3 regions of the Rhizobium sp. Leaf311 genome follow, and region 3 is predicted to be linked to each of the others. Evidence: predicted binding sites of a transcription regulator. Region 3 holds the regulator's gene; each other region holds the start of a gene.

Region 1 (4,447 bases), 580 kb from region 3:
AGAGCAGGCCGGTCGAATCGAACATCATGCCATCGGGCGAATTGAACATGTTGCCCGAATTGATGTTGGACGAGCCCGCATAGGCATCCTTGTGAACATCAGGGTTGCCGGCCATGCAGAACAGGTCCCACTTGAACTTGCCATCGGCATGGTCGTCATTTGCGGGATACCAGCGCACGATCTGGCCGTATTCGTTCTTTTCGCGCGGGTTTGCGGCGTTGAGAGCCATGGCATCGCCGCCGCCATTGGCGCGCAACTTGCCGTCCTTGGTAACGCCGCGGTTGCTGTTGTTGGTCAGCGCGCAATAGGCTTCAATGGCGACAGGGTTGATGGCGACCCATTCCGGACGGTCCATGGTGGTTGCGCCCACCTTTGAAGCGGCCTGACGGGTGAAGACGCAGATTTCATCCATCTTCATGCCGGTGGATTCGGGCGTCAGCGCCACCCATTCGCCATTGCCATCATCGTTGAACTTGGCGACGTAGAGCGTGCCTTCGTCCAGCAGTTTCGATGTATCGCCACCCGGCACGTAGATGCCGTTGGATACGAATTTGTAGAGGAACTCGCCACGCTCATCGTCGCCCATGTAGACAACGACACGGCCATCGCGCGCCACGACGACTGCGGCGTTCTCGTGCTTGATGCGACCAAGCGCGGTACGCTTGATTGGCGTCGACGATGCGTTGGACGGATCGATTTCCACGACATAACCAGCGCGACGCGGCTCGTTCGGGTTCTTGGAAACGTCGAAACGCTCATCGAACTTCTCATAGCCGTAGCGGGTCTCGGCGGCGATGCCGTAACGCTTGTAGTCGTCGGGCATCTTGAAATCGGCCACGGTGGAGCCGAAGTAGCCGTTGAAGTTTTCTTCGCAGGTGAGGTAGGTGCCCCAAGGTGTGCGGCCCGCGCCGCAATTGTTGAAAGTGCCAAGACAGTCGATACCCTTCGGGTCGGCTGCCGTCTTGACGAGCTCGGAGCCGGCGGCAGGGCCGGACAGCTTCATCGGTGTGTTGTGGTGAATGCGGCGGTTGAACGGGCTGCCGACGACGATCTCCCAGCCGTCCTTGTCTTCAGTCACTTCCATGACGGTAACACCCTGCATATGCTGCAGGATCTTCACCTCGTCCAGATTGGCTGGCATTCCCTTTTCGCGATGGGGCAGGTTGGTTTCGTTGTTGACATATTCGTGGTTGACCGCGATCAGCTGGTGGCTGCCAACAACGAAAAGCTCCATGCCATCGGTGTTTTCACCAAAAACCTTGTCCGAGTTTTCAAGGCTTACACCCTTGACCGGATCGATATCCGGCACGTTGGGGAACAGCGGCTGGCCCCATTTTGCAAGCGGCTTCCAGCTGTAGCCTTCCGGCACATGGATGGTGTTGTCGGTGGCAGCCGGCACAGGCTTGAACGGAAAACGCGAGGCTTCCTGTGCCTGGGCAGAGGTGGAGCTGGCGAGATTGCCAAGTGTGCCAAGAGCGGCAGCGGCAGAACCAAAGGCCAGAACGCCACCCAGAAAACCGCGGCGTGAAATGGCCGATTCGACAACGCGGTCGAAATCGGTAACGGCAGGCGGTGGGTTCTGAAGTTCGTCCCACTCATCCCAGCTTAGCTTGCTTGTGTCGATGTTGGTCATGGCGCTCTCCGTTGGCTTGCAGTTTGGAACAATTCCAGACGGGGCAACTAAAGAGAGTTTATTACATCGATATGACGGAAAAATAACGCGAATATACCCTTGGGTTGTACATTCGCCAGCTAGGACGGCAGGTTTTGAAACGATGCCCAGATCATGAATCCCAAAAGTACAATCATGATAAAGATATAGAACGGGCGAAACAGAAAAAACCGCTCCCAGTTGGTCAGGTTCAGGTTGTAGACGGTAATCTTCTCATCGATCTTCAGCCTGTCCAAATTGCTGTCGATGGAAAAATCCCAGCCGTTCTGCTTATAGAAATAGTACTCTCTCACCTGCGTCGCGATCTGGTGCAGGATCAACAGGGAGAGCGCGCCGAGTGCTGCCGCTTTGATGAGGATTTCAAAAACTACCATCATCTTGGATATGAAGACCGTCCAGATCGCTCATTGTGTTTACGGCATTGCTGCCTCATTCAAACAATGTGGACGAAGCCTCGCCCCGTCCACATCGTCCACGGATTACAGACGCGACCACGTCTGCGACTTGCACAGAACTTTCAGCACGCAGCCCTTCATGCTCAGCGAGCCGCCGGAAACGGTGCCGGTGCCGGCATAGGTCTTGTCATTGGCGGGATCGGTGATCTCGCCGGAATAGCTGTTGCCCTTGCCGCTCATCTTGCCAATCTGTTTTCCGGCGTGCTTGCCGGTTTTCAGCGTTACGCAGAAAGCTGAACCGCAAGGGGCGATCACGGCGGTTTCGCCGCTGGCCGTTTTCCAGTTGCCCTCGATAGCCTCCGCTGCAAAGGCACTGCTGCCCATCAAAAACGCGGCAGCGGCAAGTATCGTCATTCTCTTCATAGGGACCTCCCAATCCTGCTGTGGCCAAACCTTCACGTCGCGCCAGATCTGGCATCCGCATCTCCTCACGCGGACGCCGCAATTTATAGTTTACGTGAACGTAAAAGGAAATATGGATCTTCGCAAAAACCTCGGCTTTTCGCGGTCCGGACCTCGTAAAAACGATCATCGCAAAAACGCCTGTTTGAGACGTGGTTACAAAAGGGTTGAATTCCATCCGTAAACTTTTTGTAAAATTGTCGGCAAAGTCCTTAATTTCCGGGGGCTGTGATATTTAACAAAAACCCAACTTTACCAATCGTTTGGACTTTGTTTGGCTCCCATTAATCATGGATTTTAAGCGCCCGTTGAAGCCCGTTTGGCATAGTGGGGACATCGAAAGAGCAGAGCAAATCTGCCGACGGAAAAGGCCAGAACAAGCCGCAGAAGACGGCAAGGCCGGAACCGAAAAAGCCTCCGAAGAGGGGCGCTGACACGACGCTAACGGGCAAACAGGGATTAGAAAAAAATGGCACGCTTTGAAGTTCGCGATATCGAAATGGCAGTCGCCGGTGGCCAAAGCCGCGCGGACGTCTTCTGCAACCTCGGCCTGATCTATGCGACAGGCCGCGGCTGCCCGGTGGACCTCATCGCTGCCCATAAATGGCTCAACATCGCCGCTATCAAGGGTTCGGAACGGGCAGCTTCGCTGCGCGCCGATCTGGCCCGCAACATGACCAAGGCAGACCTCGCAACGGCACTTCGCGCCGCCCGCGACTGGATGACCGCACACTGAAAATACCGCGCCGGGGCAACTGACGCGCAACAAAAAGACAGAGCGATCGACAGATCGCCATTCCTTCCGGCTGGTTCCTCCAGTCCTGGCCGGACCATAAAAAGAATAACCCCGTACAGGGAACAGCCAGATCCACGCTGAACATCAAACCGCGACCGGCAGAAACAAGGCCGGCGCGGTTTCTCTATTTTTGTTGGCAAGATGCTTGGCTTGAGCGCTTGGGGTTCATCAACCCAATGTCTTCAAAACCTTTGGCAGCGCCTCGGCAAAAAGATCGAGCTTGCTATCCGGCGCTGCGCTGACGCGGATGCAGCGGTTGAGTGGTTCCACACCGGGCATTCGGATGAAGACACCGTGTTCCATCAGCCCATCAACGATAGCCCTGGCGTAGACCCCATCACGCCCACAGTCGATCGCCACAAAATTTGTTGCCGAGGGAAGGGGGCGCAGCCCGTTCTGCCGGGCTATGGTGGCGATACGCTCACGTGCATTAGCGATGCGTTTGACGACATCGCGCAAGTAAGCCTGATCCTTCAGGGCCGCGAGTGCGGCGGCCACGGAAACGCGGGACATTCCGAAGTGATTGCGGATCTTGTCGAAAGCCTGCGCATTGCCCAGTGTGCCGATTGCGTAACCGACGCGGGCGCCCGCCAGCCCATAGGCCTTGGAGAAGGTGCGCATACGCAGAACATTCGGCATCCCGATCATGGCGCGCACACTGGGGATGGCGCTTTCCGGTGCTGTCTCGCAATAGGCTTCGTCCAGCACCAGCAGACAGGTTTCAGGCAGAGCCTTGGCGAAGGTCAGGACTTCGCTTGCTTCCCACCAGCTGCCCATCGGATTATCCGGATTGGCGAAATAGACCAGCGGCGCGTTCTCTTTCTTGACGAGATCAAGCAGCCCGTCGAGATTTTCATGGTCATCGAAATAGGGTGTCGTCACCAGACGCCCGCCATATCCGTTCACATGATAATTGAATGTGGGGTAGCCGCCAAAGGAGCTGACGACGGGCGTTCCCGGCTCCACCACCAGCCGGACGATTTCGCCAAGAAGGCCATCCACGCCACTGCCAACGGCAATATTATCGCGGGACACACCGTGATAGATGGCCAGCGCCTCACGCAGTTCGAAGTTTTCCGGATCGGCATACATCCAGGTCTCAGACGCCGCCTGCTTCATGGC
Region 2 (4,447 bases), on a different contig from region 3:
GCCGGGAGCTAAAGTCCGGCGCGGATCAAGAGATAAGCTGGCAAGAGTGTCGAATTCAAATGAATTCGGCGGTGTTCAGGATGCCGTCAGCCAGAGGGATTGCCACTGTTCAACCAGTTGAAGCCCGGGAAAAACCGCTCCTTCGCAAACTGCTTGCCAAACATCATGTCGAACTGCAATTGGCGATATTCCGATATCGGAGCAGGTATCTCGCTTGGCCCTGTCAACCAGTCCGGCAATGCAGAGCCGTCTCTTTCCATGAGCATATGCCGATCGATCACGGAGTATGATGCCTGCACCTTGCCCAGAACGCCGGTGTAGAAGGGATCGCCGAGGCCCGCTGTCTTCAAGATGTGGTAGGGCAGCAAGGCCGGGCTGATGGTACCAATGCGGTTATGAAGTCCTGTTCTGGATGACCAGACCACGAGTGGTGTCTCGTGCTCCTTCTTCATCGTTTCAAGCGGCGCGCGGCGGGTCGCCACCATCTCAGGCATATAGCCGCTTTCCACATAGACGTGTCCGAGCGGCGGGAGGTGGTCTCCAAACAGAACGACAATGGTGTCGCGTTCACGGTTCTTTGCCCAGTCGATCAGCCTTGCGAAACTGGCGTCCGCCTCTGCCACGCCCTGAGCATAGGTCGCAAGCGATGCGGCTGCACCATTAGAGAGAGCTCCCGTCACGCCAACGGATCTATCAGCATATCGGTCAGCCTCGTAGGGCCCGTGTCCCTGAAGGGTGACAGCGAATAGAAACAGAGGATTGTCCGCTGCCTCCACCGTCTGAATGATTTCCGTTGTGAGGGCCGCGTCTGAAGCAAACATGCCGCGCTTTTCCATTGCTGGCAGCGTTTCTTCCGAACGGAATTCCTCGAAGCCGAGCGATTTGTAGACCTCGGCGCGGTTCCAGAACCAGGATTGGAACGGGTGTAGCGCAATCGAGGAATAGCCCTCGCTGCGAAAGAAGGTCGCGAGGGAAGGCACGTTTCGGCGAATATATTGCTGATAGGGAATGCTGCCATAGGGCAGGAAGGCATTCGAGAAACCGGTCAGCGCCTCGAACTCGACATTGGCAGTCATGCCGCCAAATTCGGGCGAGAAAACATGGCCGGATTGTCTGGCGCGTATCGAAGGCATCGGATCTCTGGACAGAGCCACATCAGGAACCCGGGTAGGGTCCCAGAGCGACTCACTCATGATCATGATGACATCCGGCCGCGTGCTGTGGTTCACGGCAAAGGCAGAGCCATCGGATGGGATGTCAGCGATTGTGTTTTCACCATAGCCTGCGGGTGCGGAGACATTCGCCATGGGAATGTTGAATGTGAAGGCAAGCAGGAAGCCGTTATGCCGGTAATTCTCCTTCTGATCCCACATCATGGGAATGATGTTGAGCCGGTCGCGCACCCAGGAATAGTGCGAATATTCCATCAGCGAACCAAGCCCCGCCAGCAAAGGAAGTGCGAGCACCAGCCGAAGGAAGCGTGCTTTTGCCGCCATCGCCGGTGTATACATGCGAATAAAGTGCCAGATCATCACACCGGATGCGACGGCCAGAACAAGGCCTGCCGCAAGTGCGACCGCGGTAACGGGCTGGGCTTTCAGCATGGCCGGCAACAGCTGCAGTATTTGCCGGCCGAACAACAGATCGGAGGGGTAGAGCGGATCTGACAGATAAAGCTGCTTTTGATGCGACATGAAGGCCGTGACCAGCAAAACCGGGGCGGCCACCAGAAGCGATTGATAGTGTCTGCCGAACAGCGCATCGAGTGCCGTGAGACAAAGCATGACCGCGACCAGAGTCGTGAGACCGGGGCGCGCTGGTGAAAACAGGAACGTGCCGATGTCATGCAGGGAGCCTCGCGCAATCCACTCCATGCAGACAATCAGCAGCAGGGCAGCAAGCGCAAGATTCAGAACCGGATAGACATCGCCAACAACTCTGTCCGGGTTGCGCGTCAAAGGTTTCGAAAGGACGAGCTTCATCCTTTCGGCAACCGCTCTGGGCACCGAATTCCTCAATTTTCAACTCCGGCAGTGTGTCTGCGCCCGTGAATCAGGCGTCATGAAAGTGTCATGTAACTGTCACATAAGCGGGGTGAATGCGACATGAACTATGCGGAATCCACAGGTGCCCGGAATAACCTTTGCGTGAGGCGCATTGCCAATGTCTGGTCGCCGTTTTTTAAGCCAGTTGAACAGCTTGCGTTGCGCGCCGGACGGGAGCGCGGTAAATGAGAGTCATGAGCCAAGTACACACCAATCCCAATGTTCTGCGAATTGCCGTCGGGCAGTTCAACCCAACCGTCGGCGATGTCGCGGGTAACCTTGCCAAGGCACGTGAAGCGCGTGCCGATGCGACTGCCCAGGGCGCGGACCTGCTGCTCCTCACCGAGCTTTTCATCTCCGGCTATCCGCCGGAAGATCTTGTCTTGAAGCCATCCTTCCTCAAGGCCTGCCTGAAGGCGGTGGAGGAACTGGCGGCTGAAACGGCAGATGGCGGTCCGGGTGTCATCATTGGCTTGCCGCGTCAGGGCGAAATGGGACGGCACAATTCCGTCGCGCTGCTGGATGGCGGCAAGATCGTTGCGCTGCGTGACAAGGTAGATTTGCCGAATTACGGCGAGTTTGATGAGAAGCGCGTCTTTGCCGAAGGCTCGATTTCCGGCCCCTATAATTTCCGTGGCGTGCGTATCGGTATTCCCATCTGTGAGGAAATCTGGAACGATTTCGGCGTCTGCGAAACACTGGCCGAAAGCGGTGCGGAAATTCTGCTGGTGCCGAATGGCTCGCCCTATTACCGCGGCAAGGTGGATGTTCGGCATCAGGTGGCATTGCGCCAGGTCATAGAAAGCGGGCTGCCGCTCGTCTTCGCCAATCAGGTTGGCGGACAGGATGAGCTTGTTTTCGATGGCGCAAGCTTTGCTTTCAACGCCGACAAGACGCTGGCCTTCCAGATGAGCCAGTTCGAAAGCACCCTTGCGGTGATGGACTGGAAACGCACGGAAAAAGGCTGGCACTGCAGCGAGGGACCCTTCTCCCAGATACCCGAGGGTGAGGAGGCGGATTACCGCGCCTGTATGCTGGGCTTCCGCGATTATGTAAACAAGAATGGCTTCAAGAGCGTCGTGCTGGGCCTTTCTGGCGGCATCGATTCGGCCATCTGCGCCGCCATTGCGGTCGATGCCCTGGGTGAGGAGCGGGTGCGCTGCATCATGCTACCGTACCGCTACACATCAGACGAATCGCTGAAGGATGCGGCGGAATGCGCCAAGGCACTCGGTTGCCGTTACGACATCGTGCCGATCGCCGAGCCGGTCGATGGCTTCATGACGGCGTTGACGGAGCTTTTTGAAGGTACCGAAGAGGGCATTACCGAAGAAAACCTGCAAAGCCGCGCACGTGGCACCATTCTCATGGCCATCTCCAACAAGTTCGGCTCCATGGTGGTCACAACCGGAAACAAGTCCGAGATGTCAGTGGGGTATGCCACGCTTTACGGCGATATGAACGGCGGCTTCAACCCCATCAAGGACCTTTACAAGATGCAGGTCTACGGCATCTCCAAATGGCGTAACAGCCATGTGCCGCCGGGCGCGCTCGGTCCTTCCGGTGAGGTCATTCCCGCCAACATCATCTCGAAGGCACCTTCTGCGGAGCTTAGACCCAACCAGACCGACCAGGATTCGCTGCCGCCTTATCCCGTTCTCGACGATATTCTCGAGTGCCTTGTTGAACTGGAAATGTCGGTGGAGGAGATTGTGGCGCGCGGTCATGATGTTGCGACCGTGCATCGCATCGAGCACCTGCTATATCTGGCCGAATACAAACGCCGCCAGTCTGCGCCGGGTGTGAAGATCACCAAGAAGAATTTCGGACGCGACCGCCGCTATCCGATTACCAATCGCTTCCGGGACAGGTAGCGAATTGAGCGGCGCGTCATGAACCGCGCCGCTCGTCTGCCTAGATGACTTGCGCCACATCGATCCGGTTTCCGTCCGGATCCTCGAAAACGAATGCCCGCAAGCCGTAGTCCTTTGTTTCCAGTCTTTTGATGATCCGTAATCCGTAGTCACTGCAAAGGCGGTGGACTGCATCTACGTCGCTTACCAGCATGTGCGCGACGTTAAACGGCGGAGATTTGTGAGCTGGCTGCAATGTCAGATGCAACTCGGCATCATCTCGCTTCAAGATCATGAAGCCGACGGGATTTCCGTTTTCGAACGTCTTTTGAAAGCCGAGTATGCTGGCGTAGAAATTGTGAGCTTTCTGGACATCCTTGACAGGAAGCATTGGCGCCACTCGGCCAAACCGGATGGGTTGATCAGCGATGGTCGTCATCGCGGAACCTCAATATTGGGAAAAACCGGCTCAGAGAATGCGGGCGGTGCCGCAACGCTGCCGTCTTCCGTTTTTAAATTTACAGGACGGTGCCTGCGGCAATAGAGTCA
Region 3 (4,447 bases):
GCATTCTTACCGGCACCATCATCGGCCTGGCACATGCCCTTGGCGAAACCGCACCGCTGCTGCTGATCGGCATGGTCGCCTTCGTCGCGAATTATCCGACAACGCCGATGGATCCGTCCACAGCCCTGCCGGTGCAGATCTACATGTGGGCGAACGAAGCGGAACGTGCCTTTGTCGAGAGAACGTCAGGCGCCATCATCATCCTGCTTATGTTCCTCATCGTCATGAATGTGGGTGCAATCCTGTTGCGTCGCCGCTTCGAGCGTCGCTGGTAGGCCATCACAACGTGCCGACCGGTTTTTCGTCCGGAAATGCGATAAAACAAACACCGGGAGCTTTAATTATGAATATGTTGTCGGAAGCAGCAGTTGAGAAGGCGCTGGACAAGAAAATGAATGATGTAATATACAAGATGATTGGTAAGGACGTTTCCGTTTATTACAGCGAGAAGCGTGCTCTTTACGACGTGAACCTGAATGTCCGCGAGAACACGGTCACCGCGTTGATCGGCCCGTCCGGTTGCGGAAAATCAACCTTCCTGCGCACGCTCAACCGTATGAACGATACGATCGACGGCTGCCGTGTCACGGGCAAGATCACGCTCGATGAAGACGATATCTACGATCAGTCCATCGACGTGGTGGAACTTCGTGCGCGCGTCGGCATGGTGTTCCAGAAGCCGAACCCATTCCCCAAGACGATCTATGAAAACATCGCCTATGGCCCACGCATCCATGGTCTTGCCCGCAACAAGGCGGATATGGACCAGATCGTCGAGTCCAGCCTGCAGAAGGCCGGTCTGTGGAACGAAGCCAAGGACCGCCTGCATGAATCAGGCACCGGCCTGTCCGGCGGCCAGCAGCAGCGTCTGTGCATTGCGCGCGCGATTGCTGTGTCTCCTGAAGTCATCCTGATGGACGAGCCATGCTCGGCGCTCGACCCGATTGCGACGGCAAAGGTGGAAGAACTCATCCACGAGCTGCGCGCAAACTACACCATCGTCATCGTCACCCACTCCATGCAGCAGGCAGCCCGCGTGTCGCAGCGCACCGCCATGTTCCATCTGGGCCATCTGGTCGAAGAAAACGACACTGACAAGATGTTCACCAACCCGGATGACCAGCGCACGCAGGACTACATCATGGGCCGCTTCGGCTGATCTGCCGCAGTTAAAACCATTCGCGTGGCACCGCTTGAGCCCGTCCGGGCTTGCGGGCCAGCGCATCGAAACTGGAGATTTCGTACATGCCGACACATTCCCATATCATGTCCGCCTATGACGAGGAGCTGAAGTTCCTCACCCGCCGCATCGCCGAAATGGGCGGTCTTGCGGAACAGATGTGCGCCGATGCGGTGCGCGCGCTCGTCAATTCCGACGCAGCACTTGCCCAGAAGGTCATATCCGACGACACGATCCTCGATCATGCCGAGCGTGAGATTGGCGACAAGGCCATCGTCACCATCGCCAAGCGTCAGCCCATGGCTGCCGACCTTCGTGAAATCATCGGCTCGCTGCGTATCGCTGCCGATCTGGAGCGCGTGGGCGACCTTGGCAAGAACACCGCCAAGCGCGTCATCGCGGTTGCCGGTACCGGCGTGCCGCGCAAGCTGGCCCGTGGCCTGGAGCACCTGTCGGAACTGGCGCTGGTGCAGCTCAAGGAAGTGCTTGACGTCTACTCCACCCGTTCGGCGGAAAAGGCCCAGGCCATCCGCGAGCGTGATGAAGAGATCGATGCCATGTACACCTCGCTGTTCCGCGAGCTCTTGACCTACATGATGGAAGATCCGCGCAACATCACGACCTGCACGCATCTCCTGTTCTGCGCCAAGAACATCGAGCGCGTTGGCGACCACGCAACCAACATTGCCGAAACCATCTACTACATGACCACCGGCAGCCAGCCGGAAGGCGAGCGTCCGAAGGACGATAGTTCCAACACGCTTGGCGCAGTAACCGAGTGAGTTGCAGCATCGGCGCCGAAGGTCGAACATGACCTTCGGTCGGCCCGATGTGTCGATCAACATGCCAGAGCGGCCGCAATGCGCCCCGAAGAACGCCTTGCGCTCTGGTCAGACTGGCGGAGTTCAAATCCATGGTGCCGAAAATCGCAGTTGTCGAAGATGAAGAAGCGCTCAGCGTTCTTCTCCGCTACAATCTGGAATCCGAAGGTTATGACGTCGACACCATTCCCCGTGGCGACGAGGCGGAAATCCGCTTGCAGGAACGCACTCCGGATCTTCTGATCCTGGACTGGATGTTGCCGGGCGTCTCCGGCATCGAGCTTTGCCGTCGCTTAAGAATGCGCCCGGAAACCGAACGCCTGCCGATCATCATGCTGACGGCGCGCGGCGAGGAGAGCGAGCGCGTGCGGGGGTTGGCGACCGGCGCTGATGATTATGTGGTCAAGCCGTTTTCGACCCCAGAGCTGATGGCACGCGTCAAGGCCATGCTGCGCCGTGCCCGCCCGGAAGTTCTGTCCTCCATCCTGAAATGCGGCGATATCGAACTCGACCGCGAAACCCACCGCGTGCACCGCAAGACCCGCGAAGTGCGTCTGGGGCCAACCGAGTTTCGCCTGCTGGAGTTCCTCATGGTGTCCCCCGGTCGCGTCTTCTCGCGCTCGCAGCTTCTGGATGGCGTGTGGGGTCACGATATCTATGTGGATGAACGCACTGTGGACGTCCATGTCGGCCGTCTGAGAAAGGCGCTCAACTTCTCCAATATGCAGGATGTCATCCGCACCGTGCGCGGCGCGGGCTATTCCATGGAAGCCTGACGGGCCTTTCGACACCCTTTTGAAGCACAACGCGCGCAGGATGTTCCGGCTGGAACACGGCGCGCGTTTCCTGTTTTATGCCAGGATCGAACAGCTACCCGCCGAGGGAACCGTCGTTTGCGTTCATCGCCAGGATAAATTCTCAGTTTCTGGCGGCGGCTCCAAACTTCGCCCTCGGGTGCGAAAAAGGGCAGGGCGCGCTTCCCTCCTCTAAGCGATTTTTCTGAGTAAAAACAACAGACAGACGCATTGCGGAAATTGAAATAGCGATACGGATAATTATTCTTCTGACCGTGCCTTTACGTTGCAAGATAAAAGCGAATTTCAATTATCTGTAATTTAAGGTTTGACTATCAGGGAATAACCCTCTATCAATTGGTCATCGATATTTTGCTTGCTGAGCTTTGGTTGCCGCGCGATTAGCACCGCGTTTTGAACTAACCCTTTCCTTCAAAAAAATCGCTATACTCGCACACAGGGCGTCAGTTCTGTGATCTATCACTTATGCTTTGAAAGGGTTCATTATGACCACAGGCACAGTAAAATGGTTTAACTCCACCAAGGGCTTCGGCTTCATTCAGCCAGACAACGGCGGCACAGACGCATTCGTACACATCTCCGCTGTAGAGCGTGCAGGTATGCGCGAAATCGTTGAAGGCCAGAAGCTGAGCTACGACCTTGAGCGCGACAACAAGTCGGGCAAAATGTCGGCTTGCAATCTCCAGGCTGCTTAAATACGGAATCTGCTTTCCTTTGACCACGGATGTACTGGCACTGTCGAAAGTATGAGACCAACCGAGGTCAGGCACGTTGCCTGGCCTTTTTTTGTGCCGCAGCTCGGCACATGCGCCAGAGCGTTTTTCATTTGCGAAAACCGCCTCCGGCCACCCAATCCACTCCGCATCGGCATTTTTTTGAAATCGATCCCGATCTCAGCCGAAGCGACAGGAAGGAAAATCCATGTCCGAAACACACAGCAAATCTCGCCAGCAGGCTGAGAAGGCATTCGGCGCCACGCAGACGCAGTTCTTCGCTCGCGGCCACGCCGTGGACGAACTCAACTCGATTGCGCAGGCGCGCGATGAAAAGACCCAACGCTTGCGTGAAGCGCGTCTTGCCAAGGAATTGCAGGATAGCCTGAACCCACCGCCAGCGCCCACAAAACGCGGTAAAAAGTCCTGATCGCGAGATCGGAATGACCCTTCAACTGGAATAGAGATTTGAGAAACACAAGAAACGCCAGAACAAACGAAGTTGCCGACCGTCGCGGCGCCGCTGCTGACGCCAAGGCCGCACTTTTGCAGGCCTACAAGGCAGCCAAGGAAGCCGCAGCGCCGATGCTCGAAGCCAAGCAGGCCGAGCAGATTGCCGTTGCCGACGCCCGCAGGGCCCGCCAGGCTGAACGCGAGCAGCAAAAGCGCGACGAGAAAATCCGCATCGAAGCAGAAGCCGCTCAAAAGCAGGCAGAACTCGATGCCGCCGCCAGCGCCGAAGAAGATGCCCGCAAGCTGGCCGACAAGAACCGCATCGCGCGTGTCATCGAAGACGAAGCGGCGCGCAAGGCAGAACGCGATCGCCGTTATGCCAACCGCAAGGCCCGCCAGGGCTAATCCGGCTACAGGCGTTCTCGTCAAACATAAAGCGGGCCACCCGGTCCCGCTTCAGCCTGC

Evidence for each region. The regulator PhoB, encoded in region 3, activates phosphate uptake and scavenging genes when phosphate is short. The targets are predictions, from matches to a motif close to TGTCATNNANCTGTCAT.
Region 1: the regulator PhoB is predicted to act here: its motif matches at 1,694-1,710, upstream of ASF69_RS08870 (PhoX family phosphatase).
Region 2: the regulator PhoB is predicted to act here: its motif matches at 2,069-2,085, upstream of ASF69_RS18860 (LTA synthase family protein).

Annotation. Positions count from the first base shown of each region.
Region 1 is NZ_LMNZ01000004.1:642,053-646,499, forward strand. Features, by position in the region: gene ASF69_RS08870 (PhoX family phosphatase) at 1-1,633, opposite strand, end outside; gene ASF69_RS08875 (hypothetical protein) at 1,753-2,049, opposite strand; gene ASF69_RS08880 (DUF2147 domain-containing protein) at 2,152-2,490, opposite strand; gene ASF69_RS08885 (sel1 repeat family protein) at 2,999-3,265, shown strand; gene ASF69_RS08890 (pyridoxal phosphate-dependent aminotransferase) at 3,494-4,447, opposite strand, start outside.
Region 2 is NZ_LMNZ01000020.1:422,435-426,881, reverse strand. Features, by position in the region: gene ASF69_RS18860 (LTA synthase family protein) at 87-1,982, opposite strand; gene ASF69_RS18855 (NAD+ synthase) at 2,240-3,919, shown strand; gene ASF69_RS18850 (glyoxalase superfamily protein) at 3,960-4,337, opposite strand.
Region 3 is NZ_LMNZ01000004.1:61,864-66,310, forward strand. Features, by position in the region: gene pstA (phosphate ABC transporter permease PstA) at 1-275, shown strand, start outside; gene pstB (phosphate ABC transporter ATP-binding protein PstB) at 344-1,159, shown strand; gene phoU (phosphate signaling complex protein PhoU) at 1,246-1,962, shown strand; gene phoB (phosphate regulon transcriptional regulator PhoB) at 2,094-2,777, shown strand; gene ASF69_RS06105 (cold-shock protein) at 3,302-3,511, shown strand; gene ASF69_RS06110 (hypothetical protein) at 3,738-3,959, shown strand; gene ASF69_RS06115 (DUF6481 family protein) at 3,998-4,387, shown strand.